One region of the Virgibacillus ihumii genome, then DNA from elsewhere that is predicted to be linked to it. Evidence: a T-box and tRNA genes for the amino acid it is inferred to sense, from the RefSeq annotation. Region 1 holds a T-box; the other holds one or more tRNA genes.
The links. A T-box is a leader RNA that pairs with one kind of tRNA and senses whether it is charged. The one in region 1 lies ahead of serS (serine--tRNA ligase), so its partner is inferred to be a tRNA-Ser.
Positions count from the first base shown of each region.

Region 2: it encodes a tRNA-Ser, which carries the amino acid that the T-box ahead of serS (serine--tRNA ligase) is inferred to sense. The anticodon was not compared.

Region 1 is NZ_CACVAN010000001.1:2,699,887-2,706,266, forward strand. It holds gene HUX68_RS12950 (YaaC family protein) at 1-30, opposite strand, end outside; gene guaB (IMP dehydrogenase) at 218-1,687, shown strand; gene HUX68_RS12960 (serine hydrolase) at 1,904-3,241, shown strand; gene pdxS (pyridoxal 5'-phosphate synthase lyase subunit PdxS) at 3,278-4,162, shown strand; gene pdxT (pyridoxal 5'-phosphate synthase glutaminase subunit PdxT) at 4,179-4,769, shown strand; T-box leader at 4,801-5,020, shown strand; gene serS (serine--tRNA ligase) at 5,068-6,342, shown strand.
Region 2 is NZ_CACVAN010000001.1:1,030,018-1,036,397, reverse strand. It holds gene HUX68_RS05200 (Na/Pi cotransporter family protein) at 1-903, shown strand, start outside; tRNA gene HUX68_RS05195 (tRNA-Asn) at 1,227-1,301, shown strand; tRNA gene HUX68_RS05190 (tRNA-Met) at 1,305-1,381, shown strand; tRNA gene HUX68_RS05185 (tRNA-His) at 1,401-1,476, shown strand; tRNA gene HUX68_RS05180 (tRNA-Ile) at 1,489-1,565, shown strand; tRNA gene HUX68_RS05175 (tRNA-Ser) at 1,575-1,667, shown strand; tRNA gene HUX68_RS05170 (tRNA-Phe) at 1,858-1,930, shown strand; gene sodA (superoxide dismutase SodA) at 2,137-2,748, shown strand; gene HUX68_RS05160 (MFS transporter) at 2,871-4,142, shown strand; gene HUX68_RS05155 (peptidoglycan D,D-transpeptidase FtsI family protein) at 4,213-6,279, shown strand.

The DNA.
Region 1 (6,380 bases):
AAATAATAACGAAATATCTTGTTTATTCATCATTTTCCCCCATAATCTATTCAAATATTTTGAATCTATTTTCTTTTTTCATGACCTGATTATCCTGTTGAAAAAGCGCGTTTGTTGGCGTATTGTATATAACAATAGAAACATGTATAGTTTGGCCCATTTGATGATTTATAATCATTTAACAATATATAATTAATGAACAGGAGGAGGAAAAAACATGCGCGAGGATAAGTTTTCCAAAGAAGGGCTGACGTTTGATGATGTATTGCTGATGCCTGCCGAATCTGAGGTTCTTCCAAAGGATGTAAAGATCAGTACAGACTTGTCGGATAATATTAAGTTAAAGGCCCCGTTCATCAGTGCCGGTATGGATACTGTTACGGAAGCGGAAATGGCAATTGCAATGGCGCGACAAGGCGGTTTGGGTATTATTCATAAAAATATGTCGATTGAGGATCAGGCGGAGCAGGTAGACAAGGTTAAGCGTTCCGAAAGTGGGGTTATCACCAATCCTTTCTTTTTAACACCGGAACATCAGGTTTACGATGCAGAACATCTGATGGGAAAATTCCGCATTTCTGGTGTCCCCATCGTCAATAATATCGATGAGCAAATACTCGTAGGCATTATTACAAACCGTGATTTACGTTTTGTACAGGATTACTCTATTCCGATTAAAGAGGTTATGACCAGTGAAAATGTTGTAACTGCTCCTGTTGGTACAACATTGGATGAAGCGGAACACCTGTTACAGCAACACAAAATTGAAAAATTGCCTTTAGTTGATGATAACGGAATGTTAAAAGGTTTAATTACAATTAAGGATATTGAAAAAGTCATCGAATTCCCTAATGCAGCAAAAGATTCGCAGGGCAGATTACTTGCCGGTGCTGCGGTTGGTGTTACCGGTGACGCACTGAAACGTATCGAAAAACTGGTTGATGCCGGTGTTGATGCAATTGTAATCGATACGGCGCATGGGCATTCCAAAGGCGTACTCGATCAAATACGATTGGTTCGGGAAGCGTATCCTGAATTGGATATCATCGCTGGAAATGTTGCAACTGCTGAAGCGACAAAAGCATTGATTGAAGCCGGGACGACAGTAGTAAAAGTCGGCATTGGACCTGGTTCCATCTGTACTACACGTGTTGTTGCCGGTGTCGGGGTCCCGCAGATCACAGCTGTTTATGATTGTGCCCAGGCTGCTGAAGAATATGGTGCAGCTGTGATTGCCGATGGTGGTATCAAATATTCCGGTGATATTGTCAAGGCATTGGCAGCCGGGGCAAGTGCAGTGATGCTTGGCAGTCTGTTTGCAGGTGTAGCAGAGAGCCCCGGGGAAACGGAAATTTTCCAGGGAAGACAATATAAAGTATACCGCGGCATGGGCTCAGTCGGTGCGATGAAAGCAGGTTCAAAAGATCGCTACTTCCAGGATTCAGAGGATGCTAAAAAACTCGTTCCTGAAGGTATTGAAGGAAGAACAGCATACAAAGGACCGCTTGCTGATACAATCCATCAATTAGCCGGTGGACTACGTGCCGGAATGGGTTATTGCGGAACTCCTTCAATTAATGCATTACGCCATGACGCACGTTTCATCAAAATCTCCAATGCAGGATTGCGGGAGAGCCATCCACATGATGTGCAGATTACGAAAGAAGCACCGAATTATTCATTTTAATTTTTTGAAGAAAATGCCGGATTCGCCGAATAAGTGTAAAGCTTGCTTTAAAAGGGTTTCGAATTAAAAATAGTATAATTTATCTATGAAGTTTTCTAAGATGGGGATAATTCCCCGTCTATTTTTTCATTATTTTTTATGGTAAAATATCAAAGTGCTTCCTATTTTACTAGAAAAGAAGTATAAAAATCATTTTATGTTGGAGGTTAAAGAAAAGTGAAACATACGCTACAAAAAGGATTGTTATTTTTACTGATTGCAGTTTTTATGATGACTGCAGTTATTGCACAGCCATTTTCTGCACAGGCAGCAGGATCGTTAAACATAGAAGCAGAATCAGCTATTTTGGTTGATGCTGAGACAGGAAAAATAGTATATGCTAAAAATCCTGATATGAAATTGCCTCCAGCAAGTATGACCAAAATGATGACTGAATATTTAGTGTTGGAAGCCATTCAATCCGGTCAAATTAGCTGGGATACAACGACTCAAGTCAGTGATTACGCCTACAGTATCTCTGCTGACCCAACTTTTTCGGGAATCGGCCTGACGAAGGGCAAACCATATAAAGTGAAAGATTTATATAAAGCGATGGCAATCTTTTCAGATAACGGTGCAACAATTGCACTTGCAGAACTGGTTGCCGGCTCTGAAGGCGAATTTGTTAAAATGATGAATAAGAAAGCAGAGGAAATGGGCTTACCCGATTATAAATTTGTAAATTCCACCGGACTATCAAATGAATGGCTCGGTGATAATGTTCCAAAAGGTACCGATCCGAATGCAAACAACTTACTTTCAGCAAGGTCAGCAGCCCTGCTTGCGTACAATTTGATTAAGGATCATCCGGAAGCAATGGAATATACAAGTATGACTGAAACAAAATTTGAAGGCTATAAAGTGGAAAATCTGAACTGGATGCTTCCACATAAAGCAACATACCTGAAACAGTTTAAATATGAAGGAGTAGACGGACTGAAAACCGGCTACACTGACCTTGCCGGATATTGTTTCACCGGAACTGTTGAGAAAAATGGTCAGCGATTTATTTCGGTTGTGATGAAAACAGACAGTAAAGGCGAACGTTTTCAGGAAACGGAAAAATTGTACGATTATGCGTTCAATAATTTTGAAACAAAAGAAGTATTCTCGAAAGGTTACCAGCTGAAAGATAAATCTGTTATTCCGGTTTCCAAAGGAAAGAAAGATACTGTTGAAATAGCCACAAAAGCAGCATTTAAGGCCCCTGTTAAACAGGGAGAAGATAAGAAATACAGCATTAAATATCATATAAATAAAGAAAAACTGAATAAAAACGGTGAACTTAAGGCCCCAGTTGAAAAAGGCGAAAAAATAGGGACCGCTGAACTTGTTTACAATGGCAATGCGGATTACGGTTATATCTTTCCCGATCAAAATAAACAAACTGTTGCGTTAGTCGCACAGGAAAAAGTGGAGAAAGATAACTGGTTCATGCTTACATTAGGATCCATTGGAAGTTTCTTCTCCAATTTATTCGGTTCGATCGTGGATACTGTAAAAGGATGGTTTTAACGTAAAAGAATTTAAATATACCGAGGGGGAAATAAAATGACAAATACAGGTACTGATCGCGTTAAACGTGGTATGGCAGAAATGCAAAAGGGCGGCGTCATTATGGACGTTGTCAATGCGGAACAAGCTAAAATTGCTGAGGAAGCCGGTGCAGTAGCGGTAATGGCTCTGGAGCGGGTTCCATCCGATATTCGTGCTGCCGGCGGGGTTGCCCGCATGGCAAGTCCGGAAGTTACCGAGGAAGTCCTGAATGCGGTATCCATTCCGGTTATGGCAAAGGCACGAATCGGCCATATTGTTGAAGCTCGTGTTCTTGAAGCAATGGGTGTTGACTATATCGATGAAAGTGAAGTATTGACGCCTGCTGACGAGGAGTTTCATTTAAAGAAATCCGATTATACAGTACCATTTGTTTGCGGCTGCCGTAACCTGGGTGAAGCTGCCCGCCGTATTGGCGAAGGTGCTTCCATGTTGCGTACAAAAGGTGAACCAGGTACAGGGAATATTGTTGAGGCTGTCCGCCATATGCGCCAGGTACAATCGGAAATACGGAAGCTGACGTCGATGTCAGAAGATGAAGTCATGACATTCGCAAAAGAAATCGGTGCGCCATATAACCTGTTACTGGAAATTAAGGAAGAAGGCCGCCTGCCAGTAGTGAACTTTGCAGCCGGTGGTGTGGCAACGCCAGCTGATGCGGCATTAATGATGCAGCTCGGTGCGGATGGTGTATTTGTCGGATCCGGAATTTTTAAATCAAATAATCCGGAAAAATTCGCAAAAGCTATTGTTGAAGCGACAACACATTATACCGATTATCAATTGATTGGCGAACTTTCCAAAGGTCTGGGTACTGCAATGAAGGGTCTGGAAATGAGTACATTGGAACCTCATGACCGCATGCAGGATCGCAGCGAATAAGAAAGAAGGAATTACGATGACTGCAATAGGTGTACTCGCATTACAAGGGGCTGTGCGCGAACATATCCGTTCAATAGAAGAAGCAGGTGCACAAGGTGTTGAAATTAAGCGTAAGGAGCAGCTTGATGCAATTGATGGGCTGATTCTTCCCGGCGGTGAAAGTACAACGATGCGCCGGCTGATTGACAGCTATGACTTTTTTGAGGCAATCCGGGAATTTGGCAACCAGGGTAAACCTATATTTGGCACATGTGCCGGCCTGATTTTGATGGCTAGTGAAATTGAAGGGCAGGAAAGTGCTCATTTAGGTTTAATGAATATGAAGGTTGCCCGTAATGCATTTGGCCGTCAGGTCGCCAGTTTTGAAGCGGATTTGTCGGTGAAACACATTGGTGAACATGTCAATGCAATATTTATCCGGGCACCGTATATAGTGGATGCCGAGCCTGAGGTAGACGTACTTGCATCGTATCAGGACCGTATTGTAGCGGCACAACAGGGAAATTATTTGTGCACGGCATTTCATCCTGAATTGACCGATGATAATCGTTTTATTGAATATTTTGCCCAAATGGTGGAACAATCGTTAAAAACACTTGCATCTTAGCAGGTAATTGGGTATGATATATCATAATATATGATCAGTTATGCAAGGAATTAGTACCCGGAATGCTTATTGAAGAGAGTCGGTGGCGGCTGAAAACCGATATAGGCATTGTGGAGAATCCATCCTTAAACTGGTTTGCTGAACAATGGAGTAGGCAAACCCGGTTAACAGCCGTTATGTTTGTTCGAGCCGGAGGAGTTTTTCTCTTCAATTAGGGTGGCAACGCGGGAAGCAACACTCTCGTCCCTGTTTTATGCAGGGACGGGAGTTTTTTATTTGCTAAAAGGAGGAATTAATTATGCTGGATATGAAGTATTTGCGTAATAATTTTGAAGTGGTTAAGGAAAAGCTGGCTCATCGCGGTGAAGACTTATCCGAATTGGACAAATTCGGTGAACTTGATGCACGCCGCCGCGAGTTAATTGCAGAGACCGAAAAATTGAAGGCAAAAAAGAATGAAGCTTCCAAACAGATTTCGGTCTTGAAAAAGGAAAAAAAGGATGCTGAACCTGCTATTAAGGAAATGCGTGAAGTGGGTCAACAGATTTCCCAACTTGATCGGGAGCTGAAGGAAATTGAGGAAAAGCTGAATCATATGATGCTTTCCATTCCGAATATCCCGCATGAGACGGTGCCTGTCGGTGAAGATGAAGACGACAATGTGGAAGCACGTAAATGGGGCGATATTCCAACATTTGATTTTGAGGAAAAACCACATTGGGACATTGCTGCTGACTTGGATATTCTTGACTTTGAACGTGCAGCCAAAGTAACCGGAAGCCGTTTTGTGTTTTACAAGGGCTTGGGTACAAGACTGGAACGTGCATTAATCAATTTCATGATGGACCTGCATGCAGACGAACATGGTTATACAGAGATGATGCCGCCGCAGATTGTTAATCGTGGAAGCCTGACTGGTACCGGTCAGCTGCCGAAATTTGCAGAAGATGTCTTTAAACTGGAAGAGTGGGATTATTTCCTGATCCCGACAGCTGAAGTTCCAGTGACGAATTTCCACCGTGATGAGATTCTGGCAAACGATGATCTTCCGAAGCGATATGCAGCATACAGCGCTAATTTTCGCTCTGAAGCAGGTTCTGCCGGAAGAGATACACGTGGATTAATCCGTCAGCATCAATTCAATAAAGTAGAGCTTGTCCATTTCACAAAGCCGGAAGAATCCTATGAAACATTGGAGGAATTGACTGGTCATGCCGAAAAAGTCCTCCAGCTGCTGGAACTGCCATATCGTGTGATGAGCATGTGTACTGGTGATTTAGGATTTACAGCCGCGAAGAAATACGATATTGAGGTATGGATTCCAACTCAGGAAACATACCGTGAAATTTCTTCCTGCTCGAATTTTGAGGCATTTCAGGCAAGACGGGCCGGCATTCGTTTCCGCCGGGAGGAAAAGGGAAAGCCTGAATTTGTCCATACACTGAATGGATCCGGCCTGGCTATTGGACGTACGGTAGCTGCTATTTTGGAAAATTATCAGCAGGAGGATGGATCTGTTGTTGTTCCGGAAGTGTTGCAGCCGTATATGGGCGGTAAACAAGTAATCAAATAAGAAACGGATTTTCGGGCCACCCGGTTGTGTGGCCCGAT
Region 2 (6,380 bases), 1.7 Mb from region 1:
CGTGCAGCATTGGTTCACGTTACATTTAACCTGATTGGTACAACGATTTTCCTGACGTTATTAGGTTTGTTTACAAATTTCGTAATGTTCCTGCAATCGAGTCTGGATCTAAATCCGGAAATGACGATAGCTTTTGCTCATGGTAGTTTTAATCTAACTAATACAATCATTCAATTTCCATTTATTGCAGGTTTAGCATGGCTGGTTACAAAACTGATTCCTGGAGACGATACAATAGTTGAGTATAAGCCTCAACATCTGGATCCAATCTTTATTCAACAGTCATCAGCGCTGGCGTTGGATCAGGCAAAAGCCGAAGTTATCCGTATGGGTGAATATGCATACAACGGTCTCGAGGAAACAAATAAGTATCTTACAACGAAATCTCAGAAACATTCCGACATGGCTATGCAGATCGAAGGGGCATTAAACAACCTTGATAAGGAAATCACAAAATATCTGGTCAGTATTTCGTCGGAATCCATGTCTGAATTGGAAAGTGCACGACACACGGCATTGATGGACTCTGTACGGGATATTGAACGAATTGGTGACCATTTTGAAAACATTATTGAGTTGATCGATTATAAAATATCAAATAAAGTAAAACTGACTGAACAGGCGCAGGATGATTTAAATAATATGTTTGATTTGACTATTATGACAGTCAAACAATCCATCAAAGCACTTGAATCAGATGATCGGGAAGAAGCGCTTGCAGTTATTCAAAAAGAAGAAGAGATAGATAAAATGGAGCGCACGTACCGCAAGAAGCATATCATTCGCATGAATGAAGGGTTATGTAACGGGTCTGCAGGGATTGTCTTTGTAGATATGATCAGTAATCTTGAGCGAATTGGTGACCACGCAGTTAATATAGCTGAGGATGTACTGGGAGAATAAATAATTTGCAGTGAAAAAGAGGGGTGCTATTGCCTCTCTCTTTTTTTGTTGCGTGTGCGAATTGTGTTCACAATAAGGTGTCTGGGTCCTATCGCACGTGAAACAGGCAATTGAAAGACCCTGAAATTGTGTTTCAAATATTATTGAAAACCAAACATAATCATGCTATAGTATATAGTGTTGTTTAATTAAGCGGATAAGCGTTCGTGAACAAAAAAATGTAAAAGTTATTGACATAATCTGTCGTACATGGTAAATTATATTTCGTTGCTGATAAAAATCCTTTTCGTCACGAACAAAAGCTTATACATATTTTAGATTATTCCACAGTAGCTCAGCGGTAGAGCGATCGGCTGTTAACCGATTAGTCGCAGGTTCGATTCCTGCCTGTGGAGCCATATGGCGGTGTAGCTCAGCTGGCGAGAGCGTACGGTTCATACCCGTGAGGTCGGGGGTTCGATCCCCTCCGCCGCTACCATTTCAATTACATATAAACGGCGGTCGTGGCGAAGCGGTTAACGCACCGGATTGTGGCTCCGGCATACGTGGGTTCGATCCCCACCGGTCGCCCCATAAAATAGACTTGGACCCTTAGCTCAGCTGGTTAGAGCTATCGGCTCATAACCGATCGGTCGCAGGTTCGAATCCTGCAGGGTCCACCATTTTAATTCGGAGGTATACCCAAGTCTGGCTGAAGGGATCGGTCTTGAAAACCGACAGGCGGGTCAAACCGCGCGGGGGTTCGAATCCCTCTACCTCCTCCATACATATTTTAACGCGTTACAATCACATACCGCTCTGTAGCTTAGTCGGTAGAGCAAGCCGCCCGCTTCAACGAATAAGCTTCTAAGAGAAGGCCTGCGAGGAGTGCTGCGTCACTGAAAGAACCTGCAACACGACGAGCCAACCAAGCTCAGGATGTACTTAAATACGAATTAAACTACAATCACATACGGCTCTGTAGCTCAGTCGGTAGAGCAAGGGACTGAAAATCCCTGTGTCGGCGGTTCGATTCCGTCCGGAGCCATCCTTGAAACAAGCTAATCGCTTGTTTTTTTTATGCAATATGTTTCAGTTTTATAAATGTGGGAATATAACGATTATAGGGCTGATCATTACCAGCACTGTTATGAATGCAAATAATTTGCAAGTGCGGAATAGCTCTGATAGGCTTGCTTTAAAAGGTTGAATTTTCAATCCTTTAAAAACATATTTTTGTGGGAGGAATTAATAATGGCAAAATTTGAATTACCAGAACTACCTTATGCATACGATGCTTTAGAACCAACAATCGACAAAGAAACAATGAATATCCACCACACAAAGCATCATAATACTTATGTTACAAAGCTGAACGCCGCAGTAGAAGGAAATGCGGATCTTCAGAATAAATCAGTAGAAGATCTTGTAAGCAGCATTGATTCTGTACCTGAAAATATTCGTACTGCTGTTCGGAACAATGGCGGCGGACATGTTAACCATAGCCTATTCTGGAAAGTGATGTCACCAAATGGCGGCGGCGAGCCAACAGGCGAGCTTGCTGACAAAATTAATGGTAAATTCGGCAGCTTCGACAAGTTCAAAGAAGAATTTGAAACTGCTGCAAAAGGTCGTTTCGGTTCAGGCTGGGCTTGGCTTGTTGTAAACAACGGGGATGTGGAAGTAATCAGCACACCAAATCAGGATTCACCATTGATGGAAGGCAAAACGCCGGTTCTTGGTCTTGATGTTTGGGAGCATGCATATTACCTTAAGTATCAAAACAAGCGTCCTGATTATGTTGCTGCATTCTGGAACGTTGTTAACTGGGATGAAGTTGCAAAAAATTATGATGCTGCAAAATAATAATAATTAACAGTTAGCTGGGTGCGGATAACCAATATCCGCACCTTTTTAATGCACAAATATGTGTGCATATCTAATTGCTATTTGCTCAAACTAATAGCAGTTAAAGGGGAGCAATTGATATGCACAAGAGTATCCAGAATATAGCTGGCAAAGTCGAAATAGACAGGGATTTAATTTTCCTGCTGGTAATTGGCGGACTATACTCATTGGGTATATTTCTGTCCAACACATTTGTTAACATTTATTTATGGAAACAATCCGGTGATTACGTGACAATCGCAATGTACAATTTGGGAATATATCTGCTGCAGCCGATTACGTTTATTTTCGCCGGCAAAATTGCAAAAAAAGTAGACAGGGTGATTGTCCTGAGGTTAGGGGTAACCGTATTATCCCTGTTTTTTTTGAGTGTCCTTATTATAGCGGAGGATGCCTCCGTTTATAATTTTCTGCTTGGAAGTCTGTTAGGTATCGGTTATGGATTTTATTGGCTGGCATTTAACGTACTCACATTTGAAATAACCGAACCGGAGTCAAGAGATTTTTTCAATGGCTTTCTGGGAATACTTCAATCATTCGGTGGCATGATAGGTCCGTTGCTGGCAGGTACCATTATTTTAAAAATGCCTGCTACTATGGGATACACGACGATTTTCACGATTTCATTCGGGCTGTTTATCAGTGCTGTAATCTGCAGTTTTTTTCTGAAACGACGACCTGCAGAAGGGTTATTTCATTTCAAACGGGTACTTGCAGAGAAGGGGAATAATAAAAATTGGGGCAAAATTTTAAATGCCCACGTATTCCAAGGGCTGCGCGAAGGGATATTTTTATTTGTCATTGCGATTTGGGTGTATTTAACTACGAAAAGTGAGTTTGCCCTCGGTATGTTTAATTTATTTTTATCCGGCCTGTCACTTGTATTTTATTTTATTGTTACGAAGTGGATTAAACCATCCATGCGGAAAAAATCAATTTTATTCGGTGCTATCCTGCTGTACGTGTCCATTTTCATTATATTGTTCGACATTTCTTACTATAAGCTTATGATTTATGCAGCAATAATTGGTATTGCCTACCCGATTATTAATGTTCCGTATGTATCCATGACGTATGATGTAATCGGAAAGGCTTGGAAAGCAAAGGATTTTCGAATCGAATATATTGTGGTAAGGGAATTGTTTGTCAACATAGGGCGGGTTGTAGCGATTCTATCCTTCCTGATTGCCATTTATGTGTTTCCCGCTGAAAAAATTATTCCATTTTTGCTGATTATCTTCGGTGCGGGTCATCTTTTTATTTACTTATTTGTAAAGAATATCTCTCTGGGCAGTCCGCATAAAAAAGATTTTATGATAAAAGAGCAATTAACCGATGAAAAAGATCGGTAATCCTCTAGAATTTCCAGTATTTAATGCTATAATAGGAATACTTGGAAGGTTTTATATCTAGGGGGAGACAATGGTGCAACGAAAGACGAAAAAAAAGAAAACACAACTTCCTTTTCGTTTAAATATATTGTTTTTCATTGTCTTTCTGTTGTTCTCTGTTTTGGTTTTGCAGCTTGGAGTTGTGCAAATTTTGAACGGGGAAGAGTTTCAGGAAGAAATTGATAAAACAGTTAAAGAGAACACGGAAATACCGGTGCCGCGGGGAAGAATGTTCGATCGAAATCACAATTTAATCGTTGGTAATAAACCACTCTATTCGATCACATACACTCCTGCTAAAGGAGTTACAGCAGAGGATCGTCTTGAGGTGGCCGAGAAACTGTCACGTTTTATTTCCATGCCGAAAGAAAATGGGGAGTATGACGTTACCGAACGGAATAAAAAAGAATATTGGTATTTGAAACACACAGAGGAAGCAACAAGCCGACTTTCTGATAAAGAACTCGAAAAAATGGATACAAGTGAAGAATACAATACAATTTTGGAACGTATTAAAAAAGATGAAATTGATGATTTTACCGAGAAACAGCTTGAAGTAATGGCGATCAAAAAAGAAATGGATCAGGCAATGACCCTGACACCACACGTTATCAAAAACGAAAATGTAACACCTGAGGAATTTGCCAAAGTATCCGAGCATCTGGATATGCTTGATGGAATAAATGCCACTACCGATTGGGATCGCTTTAAACCATATGGTAAAACGTTCAGCAATTTTATCGGATCCATTACATCCCAGTCGCAAGGTATTCTTGCCGAAAAAGAAGAATATTATCTGTCCCGCGGATACAAGCGAAATGACCGCGTCGGGCAAAGCGGTCTGGAGCAGCAGTATGAAAGTCTGTTGCGGGGCCGGAAAGAAAAAATCCAGTATACAACAAACAAAGATGGAAAAGTAATTGATTCTGAAGTGGTTGTGGAAGGTCAACGGGGCAAAGATCTTGTTCTGACAATTAATATGAAATTGCAGAAGAAAGTGAATAAAATACTGCGAGAAGAACTGAAGGCAGCAATTCAAAAACACCCATATAAGAATCGGTTTATGAATGATGCGCTTGCGGTTGTCATGAACCCGCAGACAGGTGAACTCCTGGCAGTGGCAGGTCAGCATTATAACCGGGAGAAAAATGAATTTGAAAATGCCGGGCTGAAAGCATTGTATGCAGCACATGAGCCAGGTTCTGCAATAAAGGGTGCTACAGTTCTTTCCGGTTATGAATCCGGAGTCATTGATATAGGTACTACGTTTTATGATGCACCAATTAAGATAGCCGGCACTCCGGAGAAAAGTTCGTATCGGAATCTTGGCTTGATAAATGATGTCAATGCCCTCAAACGTTCATCCAACGTATACATGTTTTATATTGCAATGCGGATGGGTGGGGACTTTAATTACGAGCGGAATGAAAGTTTGAGTTTTGATCCAGCTGCATTTCAGGAAATCCGAAATTATTTCAGTCAGTTCGGACTCGGTGTATCAACCGGGGTGGACTTTCCTTACGAATCGATTGGTTATGAAGGTCCGAATCCCAAGGCAGGTAATCTGCTTGACTTTGCGATTGGTCAGTATGATACATATACAACGCTGCAGCTTGCTCAGTATGTATCAACTATTGCCAACGATGGATATCGTGTCCGTCCGCATTTTTTAAAGTCGGTTCGGACTCCAATACCGCACGAGGAAGATTTAGGACCTGTTTATAAAAGTGTCAATACGCAGGTATTAAATAAGATTACCATGGACGATAGATATCTGGAGCGGGTGCAGGAAGGCTTCCGCAGAGTATATCAGGAAGTTGGCGGAACAGCATACTCCCACTTTGCAGGTAAATCATATAATCCAGCCGGTAAAACGGGTACCGCTGAGAGTGATGTTTACAAAGATGGTGAAAAGGTAATGGATGCAGAGAACCACACGCTTGTCGGATATGCACCATTTAACAAGCCTGAGGTGGCTTTTGCTGTTGTCGTTCCTCAAGCAGGTGTTGTGCTTAATCAGCATCCAACCAGTAAGAATATAGGAGAGCGTATTCTTGATTCTTACTTTGAATTGAAGGAAAAGAACCAATCTGAATAACTTTTGAAAAAAGTCTGAAACATGATTATATGTTCAGGCTTTTTTATTGTACCTCTAAATTTATGTTTTCTTTACATGTAATTAATAGGTAATTAATAATG